One region of the Pseudoalteromonas sp. SWXJZ94C genome, then DNA from elsewhere that is predicted to be linked to it. Evidence: predicted binding sites of a transcription regulator. Region 1 holds the regulator's gene; each other region holds the start of a gene.
The links. The regulator sigma-54, encoded in region 1, starts transcription at its own class of promoters, with help from an activator protein. The targets are predictions, from matches to a motif close to GTTGGCACGNNNNTNGNNT.
Positions count from the first base shown of each region.

Region 1 (4,706 bases):
GTTCGTTAAATCGTTGCGCTATTAACTGACCAACAGCGTGCAAAGCTTGCTCTGCATCGGGTCCTTCACATACCACTTTAACTTCTTTTCCTTGGCTACTCTCTAGCAGCATTAAGCCTAAAACACTATCACCGGCAGCTTCTTTGCCATCTTGAAATATAGTAATTGAAGCGTCGAATTGTACGGCTAATTGTGCAAGCACCGTTGCAGCTCTAGCGTGTAAGCCTAATTTGTTTTTTATTAAAAACGTGTCTTCTAAACGCATAAGTTACTCTACCTAAGCTGAACAGGTGATTATTTAAATTATTTATTTTCTTGTTCACGATGACGAATTTTTACATTTGGGTGAGTCATCGAAAAGCTTTCACCAATCGTTTGTGCTAAATACACTGAACGATGCTGTCCACCTGTACAACCAATAGCAATGGTTAAGTAGCTACGATTATTTCGTTCTAAATGAGGTAACCACGTTTGCACAAAGGTTTGAATTTGCCATGTAAACTTTTGCACAATACTATGATTAGCTAAGTAGTCTTTAACGGGCTGATCTAATCCTGTTAAAGGTTTTAATTCGGGCTCCCAATGTGGGTTTGGTAAAAAACGTGCATCGAAGACATAATCCGCTTCTTTAGGTATTCCGTATTTAAAGCCAAATGATTCAAAAGTAACAATAAGCTGTTTGTCTTTTTTACCAAGTATTTTTTCTCTGATAGATTCAGCGAGTTGGTGAACACTTAACTCGCTGGTATCAATCATAAAGTCAGCTCTGGTTGTTAGTACATCAAGTAATTCTTTTTCTTTTTTTATAGCTAAATCAAGTGGCAATGAGTCGACAGAAAGAGGGTGTAGTCGTCGCGTTTCAGAAAAACGTTTTATTAATACTTGATCTTCGCTGTCTAAATAAAACAGCGTTGGTTTAGCAAAACCAGGTAAATACTCAAAAATATCATTGAACTGTTCTTGTTCTTTTGGCAAGTTTCGAACATCAATACTCACTGCTATTTTGTCGTAGTTGTCAGAGACACTTCGCACTAGAGAAGGCAGCAGGTTTAGTGGAATATTATCTACGCAATAATAACCTAAGTCTTCAACTACGCGTAAAGCTACCGATTTTCCAGAACCTGATCGGCCACTTATGATAATTAATTCCATTTAACACCTTTTTTATTAATTATGATTGATCAACAATAACTTGGTATAGCTCTGTATCTGATTTTGCACAGCGTAACTGCTTACAAAATTCTTTGTCGTTTAGTTTATCAGCAATGGTTGCTAGAGTCTTTAAGTGCTGTTGGTTATCACCATCTGGTACGATGAGTGCAACAAAAATATCTACAGGGCGGTTATCTATCGCATCAAAGTTAATAGGTGTTTCGCTAACAAGTACTAAAGCTAAAGGTTCTTCTACGCCACTCATTCGTCCGTGAGGGATTGCAATACCTTTACCAATGCCTGTACTACCTAGTTTTTCTCTGCTTAGTAAAGCACTAAGAATATCTTGTTGAGATAAGTAAGGAAGCTTGTTGTGAGCAAGTTCGCTAATAAACTCTAAAATTCTTTTTTTACTATTAAAAAGGACCGCAGCTTTGCTGCAGTCCTGACATATAAGTGAACTTAATTTCATAATATTAGTGTCGAGCAAGCTTCTCTTTGTGTTTGATAACTTGTCGATCGAGCTTGTCAATCAACGAGTCAATGGCGGCATACATATCTTGATGTTCAGTAGAGGCAAATAATTCTGCACCACTGACATGAATTGTTGCTTCTGCTTTTTGGTTTAATTTTTCTACATCGAGAATGACATGAACATTATTAATATGATCAGAGTGCCTTTCTAGCTTCGCAAATTTAGTGTTTACATAGTCTTTTAGTGAATCGGTTACTTCTACGTGACGACCAGTTAAGTTTAGTTGCATAAGCGTTACCCTCTTTGTTTTTGCGTCTTAAATCAGACTTTTTCGCTGATTTGACGGTGGAATAGCCAGAGATTCGCGGTACTTTGCGATCGTGCGTCTAGCTACTTTAATTCCCTGCTCAGCCAATATATCCGCTATCTTGCTATCACTCAATGGTTTTGCTGAGTTTTCTGCTGCGATTAATTTTCTAATCAGAGCGCGTATTGCCGTAGATGAACATTCGCCACCATTTTCGGTGCTTACATGGCTTGAGAAAAAGTATTTTAACTCAAATATTCCACGTGGCGTGTGCATATACTTTTGGGTTGTTACGCGAGAAATAGTCGACTCGTGCATTTCTACCATTTCAGCAACATCATTTAAAACCATTGGTTTCATGGCTTCTGGACCGTGTTCAAAAAAGCCTTGTTGTTGCTTAACAATACAATTTGTTACTTTTAACAATGTGTCGTTTCTGCTTTCTAGGCTTTTAATAAACCATTTTGCTTCTTGTAAGTGTGAGCGAATAAATTGGCTATCACCACTAGATTTAACGGTACGAGACATTGCAGCATATTGGCTGTTTACTCTTATTTTAGGCATGCTATCTGGGTTTAATTCTACAACCCAGCGACCTTTAATTTTTTTAACCGACACATCAGGAATAACATACTCAGACTCTTCTCTAACAATCGTATCAGCGGGTTTAGGGCTGAGAGTATGTATTAGTGTCATTACTTCTTTAAGCTCTTCTTCTTTGAGCTTAGTTTTTTTCATTAATGTACGATAGTCACGAGCAGCTAATAAATCAATATGCTCGGTTAAGATCATTTTTGTTTCATTAATGTAAGGTGTTTCTTTATCAAACTGGTTAAGCTGAATACACAAGCACTCTTGTAAACTACGTGCAGCAATACCGACCGGATCAAACAGTTGGATACGCTTTAAAACGGCTTCAATTTCGTCAAGTTCGACTTCGTTATCATCTTCGTTTTCTTGATTGAAGCTCTCTAAAATTTCTTCACAGCTAAGTGTTAAAATACCAGAATCATCTACGGCTTCAACAATAGCGATTGCAATAGCTTCATCAGTAGGGCTAAAAGGCGTTAATTGTAACTGCCACATTAGGTACTCATGAAGTGTTTCGGTTGAAGCACCTTGGTATATTGACTCGTCCTCAGGCATTGGTCCTGATGACGATGCAGGCGCAGCACTCATGTACTCATCCCAGCTAACATCCATAGCCATGTCGTCACTTACTGTATCTTTAGCAAGTGCTTCACCACTATCTTGTTCGTATTCGCTAGGAGCATCATCTGCAGATGCGCTAACAGTAACGTCATCGTTATCAGCTTTTTGCTCATTTTTGCCAGCAGAATCTTCTGCGTAGTCGTTTTCTTCAACTTCTAGCAGCGGGTTGCTATCAAGAGCTTCTTGTATTTCTTGCTGGAGATCCAATGTACTGAGTTGCAACAAACGAATTGCTTGTTGCAGCTGTGGTGTCATTGTAAGTTGCTGGCCCATGCGCAGCTGTAATGATTGCCTCATTTATCTCTAACAATCCTTTTATGTTGTTATAATTAATACTAGCAGATGCTCAAAGACATGGCGTTAATGTTACAGCCTAAATTGCTCGCCTAAGTAAACATCGCGTACTGTTTTATCGTTTAATACGTGTTCAGGAGTGCCAGATGCAATTAGCTCCCCATGAGAAACAATGTAGGCTTTTTCACAAACATCAAGGGTTTCTCTTACGTTATGATCGGTAATTAATACACCAATCCCACGGTTTTTAAGATGTTCTATTATTTTCTTAATATCTAATACTGAAATTGGGTCTACACCAGCAAAAGGTTCATCTAGCAATATAAACTTAGGATCGGCGGCAAGTGCACGTGCTATTTCTACACGGCGACGTTCACCACCGGATAAAGCCATACCTTGGCTATCACGAATATGCTGAATGCTAAATTCATCCAATAGATTATTTAATGTGTCTTCTCGAGCTTGTTTATTTAACGATTTACGCGTTTCTAAAATAGCCATTAAGTTTTGGTAAACAGTCAGTTTTCTAAATATTGACGATTCTTGTGGTAAATACCCTATCCCTAATCTAGCACGACTATGCATAGGTAAAAGAGTAATATCGTTATCATCGATGGATATTTTACCTTTGTCGCTAGGTACAAGTCCTACAATCATATAAAACGTTGTAGTTTTACCTGCACCATTAGGTCCAAGTAAACCAACAATACTGCCAGCCTTAACCTCAAGACCTACATTTTTAACAACTTCACGACCTTTATAGCTTTTTGCTAACAGCTCTGCTTTTAATGTGCTCATGGTTGACCTTTATCGCTTTTTTTACTTTTTGTAGCTTCAATAGGCACTAAAATAGTATGAACGCGATCGGTAGAGTTTTCGTCTTTTTCAGCACTAATAAGCTGTTGCTGCATATCGTAAGTAATGCTTTTTGCGTTAATTTTTTGTCCAGCTTGCGATACTTGTGCATCGCCAACAAGTGTTAAAAAACGCTTAGCTACATCGTAACGAACTTCGTTCGCACTTGCGCTCATTATTGTGCCGTCATCTTGCTTTTCTTCAAAGTACGCAGGGCTGCCAGTGGCAATTAATAACTGTTTATTGTCACCTAATTCGTCACGCTTATGCACTTCGAGGCGGTCAGCCGTAATGCGACGGTTACCATGAATAATTTCAACATTTTTTTCAAAAATACCTACATTAGCTTTTAGTTGGCCTTCTTGTTTGTCGGCACTAATTGATATTTGATTAGCGGCAGGTTGTGTACTT
Region 1 is NZ_JADYXF010000045.1:10,268-14,973, forward strand. Features, by position in the region: gene I6F65_RS17170 (HPr family phosphocarrier protein) at 1-265, opposite strand, end outside; gene rapZ (RNase adapter RapZ) at 304-1,152, opposite strand; gene ptsN (PTS IIA-like nitrogen regulatory protein PtsN) at 1,172-1,624, opposite strand; gene hpf (ribosome hibernation promoting factor) at 1,629-1,916, opposite strand; gene I6F65_RS17190 (RNA polymerase factor sigma-54) at 1,944-3,443, opposite strand; gene lptB (LPS export ABC transporter ATP-binding protein) at 3,513-4,238, opposite strand; gene lptA (lipopolysaccharide transport periplasmic protein LptA) at 4,235-4,706, opposite strand, start outside.

Region 2 (4,706 bases), on a different contig from region 1:
CAATACGAAGATATTTTTGCATATATAAATAAAAGAAATAACTATGCCAATATTGGTGCAGACCAAATGATTAGGAAAGGCAAAAAATCATCCATATTAAAAGCAATAAGCTCAGCAACATTTGCTTTTATTCGTCATTACTTTTTACGACTTGGCTTTTTAGATGGAAGAGCTGGTTTTGTAATTGCAGTAATACAAAGCCAATACAGTTTTAATAAATATTTATTTGCTACTTATAGATAAAAATAAAAGCTCTATATTTTTTAAACTGATAGTAACTATAAAAAAGTGAATACAGACACACCAAACTGATCATGCTTTAATAATATTAATAAAGCTTTGTAGGTGTTAGCAATGCAGTACCAACATATAAATGTACCAGAGCAAGGTCAAAATATAACAATAGATGAGCGCGGGGACTGGCAAATCCCTCTCGAACCTATAATTGCTTATATTGACGGCGATGGTGTGGGTTTAGATGTTATGCCAGTAATGCGTAATGTGGTTAATCGTGCTGTTGAACACTGTTATAAAACGGCGCGAAAAATTCATTGGATGCAAGTTTACAACGGCGAACAAGCAGCTAAATTATATGACGGTGATTGGTTCCCGCAAGAAACAATTAACGCGGTACGTACTTGTAAAATAGCCATAAAAGGGCCACTAACAACTCCGCTTGGTGGTGGCTTTCGCTCACTTAATGTTGCGCTTAGACAAGAAATGGATTTGTTTGTAAATATGCGCACCATTAAAGGCTTTAGTGCGCTTCCTTCTCCTTTAAAAAATCCTTTTTTAACTAACATAACGGTGCTTCGCGATAGTAGCGAAGATGTTTATTCAGGTATTGAATGGCAAGCGGGCAGCATTGAAAGTGAAAAAATGCTCGACTTTTTATGTGAAGAAATGGGTGTAACGCGCTTGAGATTTACACAAGAGTGCGGCATTGGCATTAAAAACATTTCAAAAGAAGGTTCTGAGCGATTAGTACGTTATGCAATAAACTACGCACTTAAAAATAACAGCGATTCACTGACTATTGTGCACAAAGGAAATGTACTTAAATTTACCGATGGTGCATTTAAACGTTGGGGGTTCGCACTTGCTAAAAAAGAATTTAAAGCTATAAATCATCAAAATGGTCGTTGGCTACTAATAGAGCGATCAGATCAAGAACCATTAATTATTAAAGAAGTAATAGCCGATAACATGCTTCAGCAATGTTTAATGCATCCAGAACAGTTTGATGTAGTAGCCACTACTAATCAAAATGGCGACTTTTTAGCTGATATGCTTAGCGCGCAAGTGGGTGGAGTTGGCATAATGCCCGCTGCAAATTTAAATAACGAAGTGGCATTTTTTGAACCAACACATGGCACGTTTGAACGTATAGCGGGACAAAATAAAGCCAATCCGAGCAGCAGTATTTTAAGTGCAGTGTTAATGCTTAAATTTATGAAGTGGGATAAAGCCGCAATATTGATTGAAAACGCATTAGAAAAAACCTTCGCAAGTTCCCAAGTAACTTTTGATTTAGCACCTAATAAAGATGATTCTAATAATTCAATATCTAATAACTCGATAACCCTAAGTTGCACAGACTTTGCACAAAAGGTTATCGAGCATTTTTAAACACCCCCATTTTTAAGCTGCTGATGCATTAGCAATCTGCACTGTGTGCATACAAGGGCGATTAGTTAATTGTGCAGCGCGATGATAAATGGCATGTGCATTTGGCTCATCACAGTGTGTACCGCTTAGTGTATCCATTAATGCTACAACAATAATGGCAGGTACTTGGCAGCAGTATTCATCAAGCACGGCTTCTGTTGTTTGTGCGTTCATATGGCAATGTGGATGATTTTTTTGTTGATACGCATTTAATAGCGTGTCTACTTCAAGAGTATCACTTGGTTGATGCTTATTTTTACGACAAGTACACCCAAATTCATCAACTAACGTAGCTAAAGCTTGGTAAATCTCAGTCGTTTTTAAAGTCGCTTTAGTACATAACTGCTCTTTAATGAATTGATGTAAATTAGCATCAATGAATAATCCGTCTTGGTGTGTGAAGATAGCGGTAGTTGGCATAATAATTACTCTTAGTTTGTTGGCTTAACTTCACTCTAGCGCTAAGTGTATTATTAATGAAATTGTTGTTTTCAATAACTGATATTGATTTTATCAATACTGTAGCTGGATGCTTCTTTTTAAGGTTGTTATTTATAATGTTTAATTACTTTATTTGGTGCAAAACGGCTTTTAATGCACAAAAATAGCGCGTAAATATCATTTTTAAAATTACATTAAATCAACTAACTACTTGTTTTTAAATAGCTATAATTTAATTTTTTGTAATGGCACCAACTTTGCAAATTAACATACAGTAAGGTTTCTCCCCTTGCTAAGACCAATATGATTCCAGACGAAGACGTCTACACATTTACTTTAAAAAAGTAAGGTGTAGGCGTTTTTTTTTGCTTGCAATATATTGCTGCAAATGGAAATTAAAATAGCACTACCAAAATAAAGGTAAAAAAATGGCTTATTTAATCCCTACCGAATTTGTAACTAAAATGGTGGACTCTGGTGAGTCTAAAATTTATATGTCAACGCGCGATACGTTAATTCGTGCATTTATGGCTGGCGCTATTTTAGCGTTAGCTGCAGTGTTTGCAATTACCGTTAGCATTGCCACTGGCTCACATTTAGTGGGCTCGATGTTGTTTCCCGTTGGTTTTATTATGTTGTACTTAATGGGTTTTGATTTACTGACGGGTGTATTTGTACTTACGCCACTAGCATGGCTTGCAAAGCGACCAGGCGTTACGTGGTCGCAAATATTACCGCATTGGGGCAAAGTGTTTTTGGGTAATTTTTTAGGGGCGCTAACGGTTGCTTTTATGATGTCGTTTATTTTTACTTATGGGTACAACATAGATGGCGGTGCAATTGCTAAAAAAGTTGCTGCAATAGGCGAGGCGCGTACTTTGGGCTATGCCGAATTTGGAACAGCAGGTTGGTTAACTATATTTATTAGAGGCATGTTATGCAACTGGATGGTGTCGCTTGGGGTTGTTGGCGCAATGATTTCAACAAATGTAAGCGGTAAAGTAATTGCCATGTGGATGCCGGTTATGTTGTTCTTTTTTATGGGCTTTGAGCACTCAGTAGTGAATATGTTTTTATTCCCGTTTGCGCTTATTATGGGCGGTGAATTTTCGGTAATGGATTACTTAATTTGGAACGAAATTCCAACCGTATTAGGTAACTTAGTCGGTGGCTTGGCGTTTACTGGTTTAACGTTATACACCACGCACTACAAAACAGCGCCAAAGCGTCATATTCAAACGCAGCATACGAGTTAATAACCGATGACTGCCTTAACACTCAATACTGGGTATTTTACAACACAAGGTTGTAAAAGTATAAATCAAGACTTTGTTTTGTCCCGAGTGCCAATATTAGATGAGCTTAACCTTAAAGGTGCCGTGTTTGCTATTAGCGACGGGGTAGGTAGCAGTTTAGTTAGCCAAGTAGCGAGTGAAAGTGCGGTTAAGCGCTTTATTAACGATTATTATTGTACATCACCAGCATGGTCCGTTGAGCATGCTGGTGGTCAAGTATTTAAAAGTGTAAATGCCCATTTATATTGTAAAAATCAGCACAGCCCTTATAAGTACAATCTTGAAAAAGGTTATGTATGTACTTTTTCAGCGCTTATTTTGCAAAACCAATGCGCTCATATTTTTCATGTGGGTGATTCACGTATTTATCGCCTTCGTAATAACCAACTTACATTGTTAACAACTGATCATAATATACAAGCCAATGGTCAAACGGTATTAAGCCAAGCGCTCGGAATAACGCCACATTTTAAGTTCGACTACCTTTGTGAGCCATTAATCGTTGGTGATGTGTTTTTATTGATGACCGACGGCATATTTAACTTTTTGACTGAAGAGCGTATTTTAGCGTTATTAAACTATCAAAAAAATGACTTAAACACGCAAGCTAAAATAGTTGTCGATGAAGCAGTTAATGCTGGTAGTAACGACAACCTAACCATGCAGGTTATTGTAATAAATCAGCTCGCGAAAGCACAAATAAATAAACTGGATGAATTAAGTATTCCACCTATTTTAAAAGAAGGTGATTTATTTGAAAGCAATAAACTTGGCTCTATTCAAGAAGGCGTTTATGGATCTCAAGGGTATAAAATAAGGCGTGTTATTCATTCATCGAATCGAAGCCACGTTTATTTAGCGCTCGACTTAAAAACTGCCGACTTTGTCATAATTAAAGCGCCGTCAGTAGAGCTAACAAATAACGCCGCACAGTTAAATAGGTTATTAACTGAGGAGTGGGTGCTTAACAAAGTAAATCATAAAGTAAACAATCAGCACATAGTTAAAGCAGTGCCACCGCATAGTGCGCGTAATTTTTATTATACAGTTACCGAATATATAGAAGGGCAGACTTTAGCCCAGTTTTTATTAGACAATCCAACTCCTAACCTTGAAAAAATACGCGATATTACAGAACAAATAGCGAAAGGATTAACAGCGCTACATAAAGTTGATATTTTACATCAAGACATTCGACCTGAAAATATTTTAATAGATAGTAGTGGCTTAGTGACTATTATCGATTTAGGTTCAGCCAAAATAATGGGCGTAACCGATGGCAATGGCGATGAAATACTTGGC
Region 2 is NZ_JADYXF010000010.1:54,184-58,889, reverse strand. Features, by position in the region: gene I6F65_RS06165 (glycosyltransferase family 2 protein) at 1-243, shown strand, start outside; gene icd (NADP-dependent isocitrate dehydrogenase) at 355-1,629, shown strand; gene I6F65_RS06155 (hypothetical protein) at 1,642-2,088, opposite strand; gene I6F65_RS06150 (formate/nitrite transporter family protein) at 2,538-3,365, shown strand; gene I6F65_RS06145 (protein kinase) at 3,372-4,706, shown strand, end outside.
Region 2: a site for sigma-54 is predicted at 2,354-2,372, ahead of I6F65_RS06150 (formate/nitrite transporter family protein). Genes of this name have one in related genera too.

Region 3 (4,706 bases), on a different contig from region 1:
CGGATACGAATAAGACGAGATACTTCAACATCTTGTGATTGCCACAAACGACGTACTTCACGGTTACGTCCCTCGTTTAAAGTTACATTATACCAACGGTTTATACCTTCTCCGCCCATTGGATTAACGCTCATAAACTTAGCAGGACCATCTTCTAACTCAACACCACGGGTTAAGTTTTTAATCGTTTCGGCAGTCACTTCACCAAATACACGTGCAGAATATTCACGCTCTACTTCGTAACTTGGATGCATTAAACGATTTGCTAATTCACCATCGTTGGTAAAAAGCATTAAACCCGATGTATTAACGTCTAGTCGACCAACAGCAATCCAACGCTCGCCATCAATACGAGGAAGTCGGTCAAATACAGTACGTCGCCCTTCAGGGTCTTTACGGGTACTTAACTCACCTTCTGGTTTGTTATACATAATTACACGACAGATTCTGTCTGCTTTTTCTTCAATTTTTACAGTGTGTCCGTCAACACGAATTAAATCAGTTTCCTCAACACGGTCACCTAGCTTTGCCACTTTACCATTTACACTAACGCGGTTTGCATCAATGTATTTTTCCATTTCACGGCGTGAGCCTACGCCAGCACGGGCTAGGACTTTTTGTAACTTTTCACCTTGTATAATACTCATTCGGATGGTTCTCTCACAGAAGGATCACTTAATAACTGGTTTATTTTACTCTGCTGTTGCTCTGGCAAGGCAGGTAAGTTATCTAAACCCATTATCGAAAAATAATCTAAAAATTGCTTAGTAGTTGCATATAAAGCCGGTTTACCCGGAACCTCTTTATGCCCTACCACTTTAACCCACTCTCTTTCGAGTAAGGTTTTAATAATATTTGAGCCGGTTGTTACACCTCTTACTTGCTCAATTTCGCCACGTGTAATCGGTTGTTTATATGCAATAAGCGATAACGTTTCAAGTAATGCGCGCGAATACTTAGGCGCACGTTCTTGCCAAAGGTTATTTAACCATGGGCTTAAACTACTACATGCTTGAAAACGATAGCCACTGCCAACTTCAACTAAGCGAATACCACGGGTTTGAAAATGTACTTGTATTGTTTCAATGGCATCGTTAATTCGCGCCATCGTAATAGCCAAATCAGCTAAAACAGTGTCTTTAAGGTGACGTTTACTGACAGGTTTATCTGCAACAAAAATCGCCGCTTCAATGATTTCAATTAATTGCTCATCACTAATTCGCCGACCCGCCATACACACTCTAAACAAATAAAAATACACAGCCATCTATTATGCCAGAACAACACTAAACTAGGAAAATATATCTATCAATTTACCTAATTTAAAACACAAAAAAGCCAGTGAGTGTCACTGGCTTCTAACTTACTCTTTAAAACAACAAATATTAACTGTGTTTAATCGCTTCTAATGCGTCATCTTCAGCTACTGCGTTACCGTATTTTTTAATGTAACCCATAAACTCGCTCTTGCTGATGCGCTTATCTTGGTTTTTATCCATATAACCAAAATGATTTGAAATATCATCATCATTGCCTTCAACTACAGAGATATAGCCATTACTGTCGTTATCTAAGCTTGAAAAGCTGCTTTCAATTTTATCAAATTTAGCAATTTCTGCTTTAAAAGCCGATTCGCTAACCTCAGAATCAGTTGCTACTTTTCCAGTATTAAGCTTCATGTAAGCATTAAATTCTTTGCGGCTTATTTCGTTATCCATGTTGGTGTCAATATTTGAAAAATGACCCCAAATGCTATCGTCATCGGCTTCAACTTTAGAAATAAAACCATCGCTATCGTTATCTAAACTTGCAAAGTCGCTGTCTATTTTCTCAAGACCTTGATTAGATGAACAAGCTGCTAAGCTTAAAGACGCTAAAATAGTGGCTGCTAATGTTAACTTTTTCATAAGACGTATCCTTCGTAATTAATTAAATGTCACTCTATTTAATACAAGTCTGATGCCAATTTAAAATTGGTCAATAAAATCAGTTGGATAGCATTAGTAAGGTTATTTATCAAACAAACTCATATACTTACATAATGAAAGGTTTGCAGAATGTCTGTAATTTTTGCAAAAAAATACCCAGTACATAAATATATACTGAGTATTGTTTTTATTTAATGATGCTAATTAACTTAAAATCTGATTAATAAATTAATTGGAGCATTTATTAGATAGCAGCGTTATGGTAGCGCTTAACAAAGTCGGTTACCTTTTGACCATTACATTTTAATGAGTCTAAGTTGCCTATTTTTTGACGAACTGGCGCTAGACCTTGCTTTAAAGCAGTCATACATAATTGTGTTTCTTGTTGAGCATCTTTTGCAAACACTTCAACCTTAGTCGTTGTTACTTTATTAAAAGTTTCTTTTTTAGCGATATCACGAATATCTTCACCGTTACACAAAATGCTTTGTGAAAAGCGTGATAAATACACACCATGAAGAGCAGCTTCTTTACGAGCAGCAGTAAAACCTTCATTTGCGCTCAATACGCATAACTTAGATTCAATTTTATTGTCTTCGCTAAAGTAAGTATTGCTTTGTGCAGAAACAGTCGTTGATGCTAAAAGTGCAGCGGCTAAAATTAGTTGTGTTTTCATGAGAGATCCTATTTGAACGAGCTAACTAAGTAATTTCGCGCATTATATAGCCAACAATTAACATTTCAACTGAATTTTTTATTTATTTAAAATATTAATACTGCATTAACAATGTTTGATCTTTAAACACCATTTGATCAACATTTACGCAGCTATTTCCTCATTTCAGCCATGTTATGTAGGTGTATTTACTGATACAATTTATCTTATTAAATAGAACTAATTTAAAGGTAAATTCTATGAAAGTGATTTCTTTCAATATCAATGGTCTGCGTGCTCGTCTTCATCAATTACAAGCTATTATCGATAAACATCAACCAGACGTTATTGGGTTGCAAGAAATTAAAGTTCATGACGAAGCGTTTCCACTAGAAGATGTTCAAAAAATGGGATATCACGTTTATTTTCATGGGCAAAAAGCGCATTACGGTGTAGCTATGTTATGCAAAAATGAACCTAAATCGGTCTTAAAAGGCTTTGCAACCGATACAGATGAATCACAAAAACGTATGATCAGTGTCACTGTAGAGCAAGAAAATGGTCGTGATTTAACCGTAATGAATGGTTATTTCCCGCAGGGCGACAATATAAATCACGAAACTAAGTTCCCCTATAAACGCCAATTCTATAAAGACTTAATGACACACCTTGAAACCAACCATACGCCAGAGCAAGACGTCATTGTTATGGGCGATATCAACATATCACCTACTGATTTAGATATTGGTATAGGCGATGTAAATGCTAAACGTTGGTTAAAAACAGGTAAATGCTCTTTCCAACCAGTAGAACGTGAATGGCTAGCTACACTGCTTAATTGGGGCTTTAAAGATACCTTTAGAGAACAAAATCCAAATACAGACGATCAATACTCTTGGTTTGACTATCGCTCAAAAGGTTTTGTAGATAACCGTGGTCTTAGAATAGATGTAGTGCTTGCGACTAACGAATTAGCTGCGCGCTGTATTGATACCGGAATTGATTACGAATTACGTGGTATTGAAAAGCCTTCAGACCACGCGCCTATTTGGTCAACATTTAAAAATAATTAATATGTTGAGCTTACAAGTACAAGGACTGCTTTGGGCTGTTGTTGCTATAGCTAGTTTACTCAGCTTTGATAAGGCTACCTATAAAGCACTTTATAGTACACCTGTTCGCCAAACAGGTGTACTTGCGTGCGCGCTCGTGTTTGCCATTTTATGGCGAATAAAAGCAGGCATACTAACAGGGCTAGATTTACATATTTTAGGCGTAACCGCAGCCACATTAATACTAGGCTGGCGCCTAACTATTTTAAGTAGTTTACTTGCCACTGCCCTATTAGCTAGTTTTGGGCAAATTGAGCCCGAATTACTGCCAGTGCAAATACTTATTGGTGCATTTATACCTATAGCATTGAGCTATTTAGCTTTTATTGTTAGCTATCATTATTTACCACGCCACTTTTTTGTTTATATTTTTGTTTGTGCTTTTATAACAGCAGGATTCATAGCATGTATTAAAATTGCTTTAGGTGCGTTATTTTACCTTTCTATTGGTCAATATAATTGGCAAGAACTTACAGATAACTACGTTTATTTAAGTGCAATAATCTGGTTTCCGGAAGCGATGTTAAATGGAATGGCTATTACTATAATGATCACTTATCGCCCGCATTGGGTAAAAACTTTTTACGATAAGGACTACCTAGACTCATGAGCCTTGAATATCGCTGCCCTCTGTGTAGCAACCCTCTTATAAGAACAAGTAACACACTTAGCTGTGAAAACAGACATAGTTTTGACTTTGCAAAAGAAGGGTATGTAAATTTATTACCTGTGCAACAAAAAAACTCTAAACAACCAGGCGACTCACTAGAAATGGTTCAGGCTAGGCGTGCATTTTTAGAATGTGGCTTTTACGCATTTTTACAAAGTGCACTAGGTCAAATAATTAATACACTAAATGCCGACAATATTATTGATTTAGGATGTGGTGAAGGATTTTATACTCAAGCAATCGCAGCAAACACACAAGCTAATGTGTATGGTGTAGACATATCAAAGTCTGCAATTAAATACGCCGCAAAACGCTATAACAATTGCCATTTTAGCGTTGCA
Region 3 is NZ_JADYXF010000003.1:339-5,044, forward strand. Features, by position in the region: gene rluB (23S rRNA pseudouridine(2605) synthase RluB) at 1-647, opposite strand, end outside; gene scpB (SMC-Scp complex subunit ScpB) at 644-1,234, opposite strand; gene I6F65_RS01585 (EF-hand domain-containing protein) at 1,386-1,907, opposite strand; gene I6F65_RS01590 (hypothetical protein) at 2,173-2,604, opposite strand; gene xthA (exodeoxyribonuclease III) at 2,844-3,656, shown strand; gene I6F65_RS01600 (energy-coupling factor ABC transporter permease) at 3,658-4,305, shown strand; gene I6F65_RS01605 (putative RNA methyltransferase) at 4,302-4,706, shown strand, end outside.
Region 3: a site for sigma-54 is predicted at 1,949-1,967, ahead of I6F65_RS01585 (EF-hand domain-containing protein). Genes of this name have one in related genera too.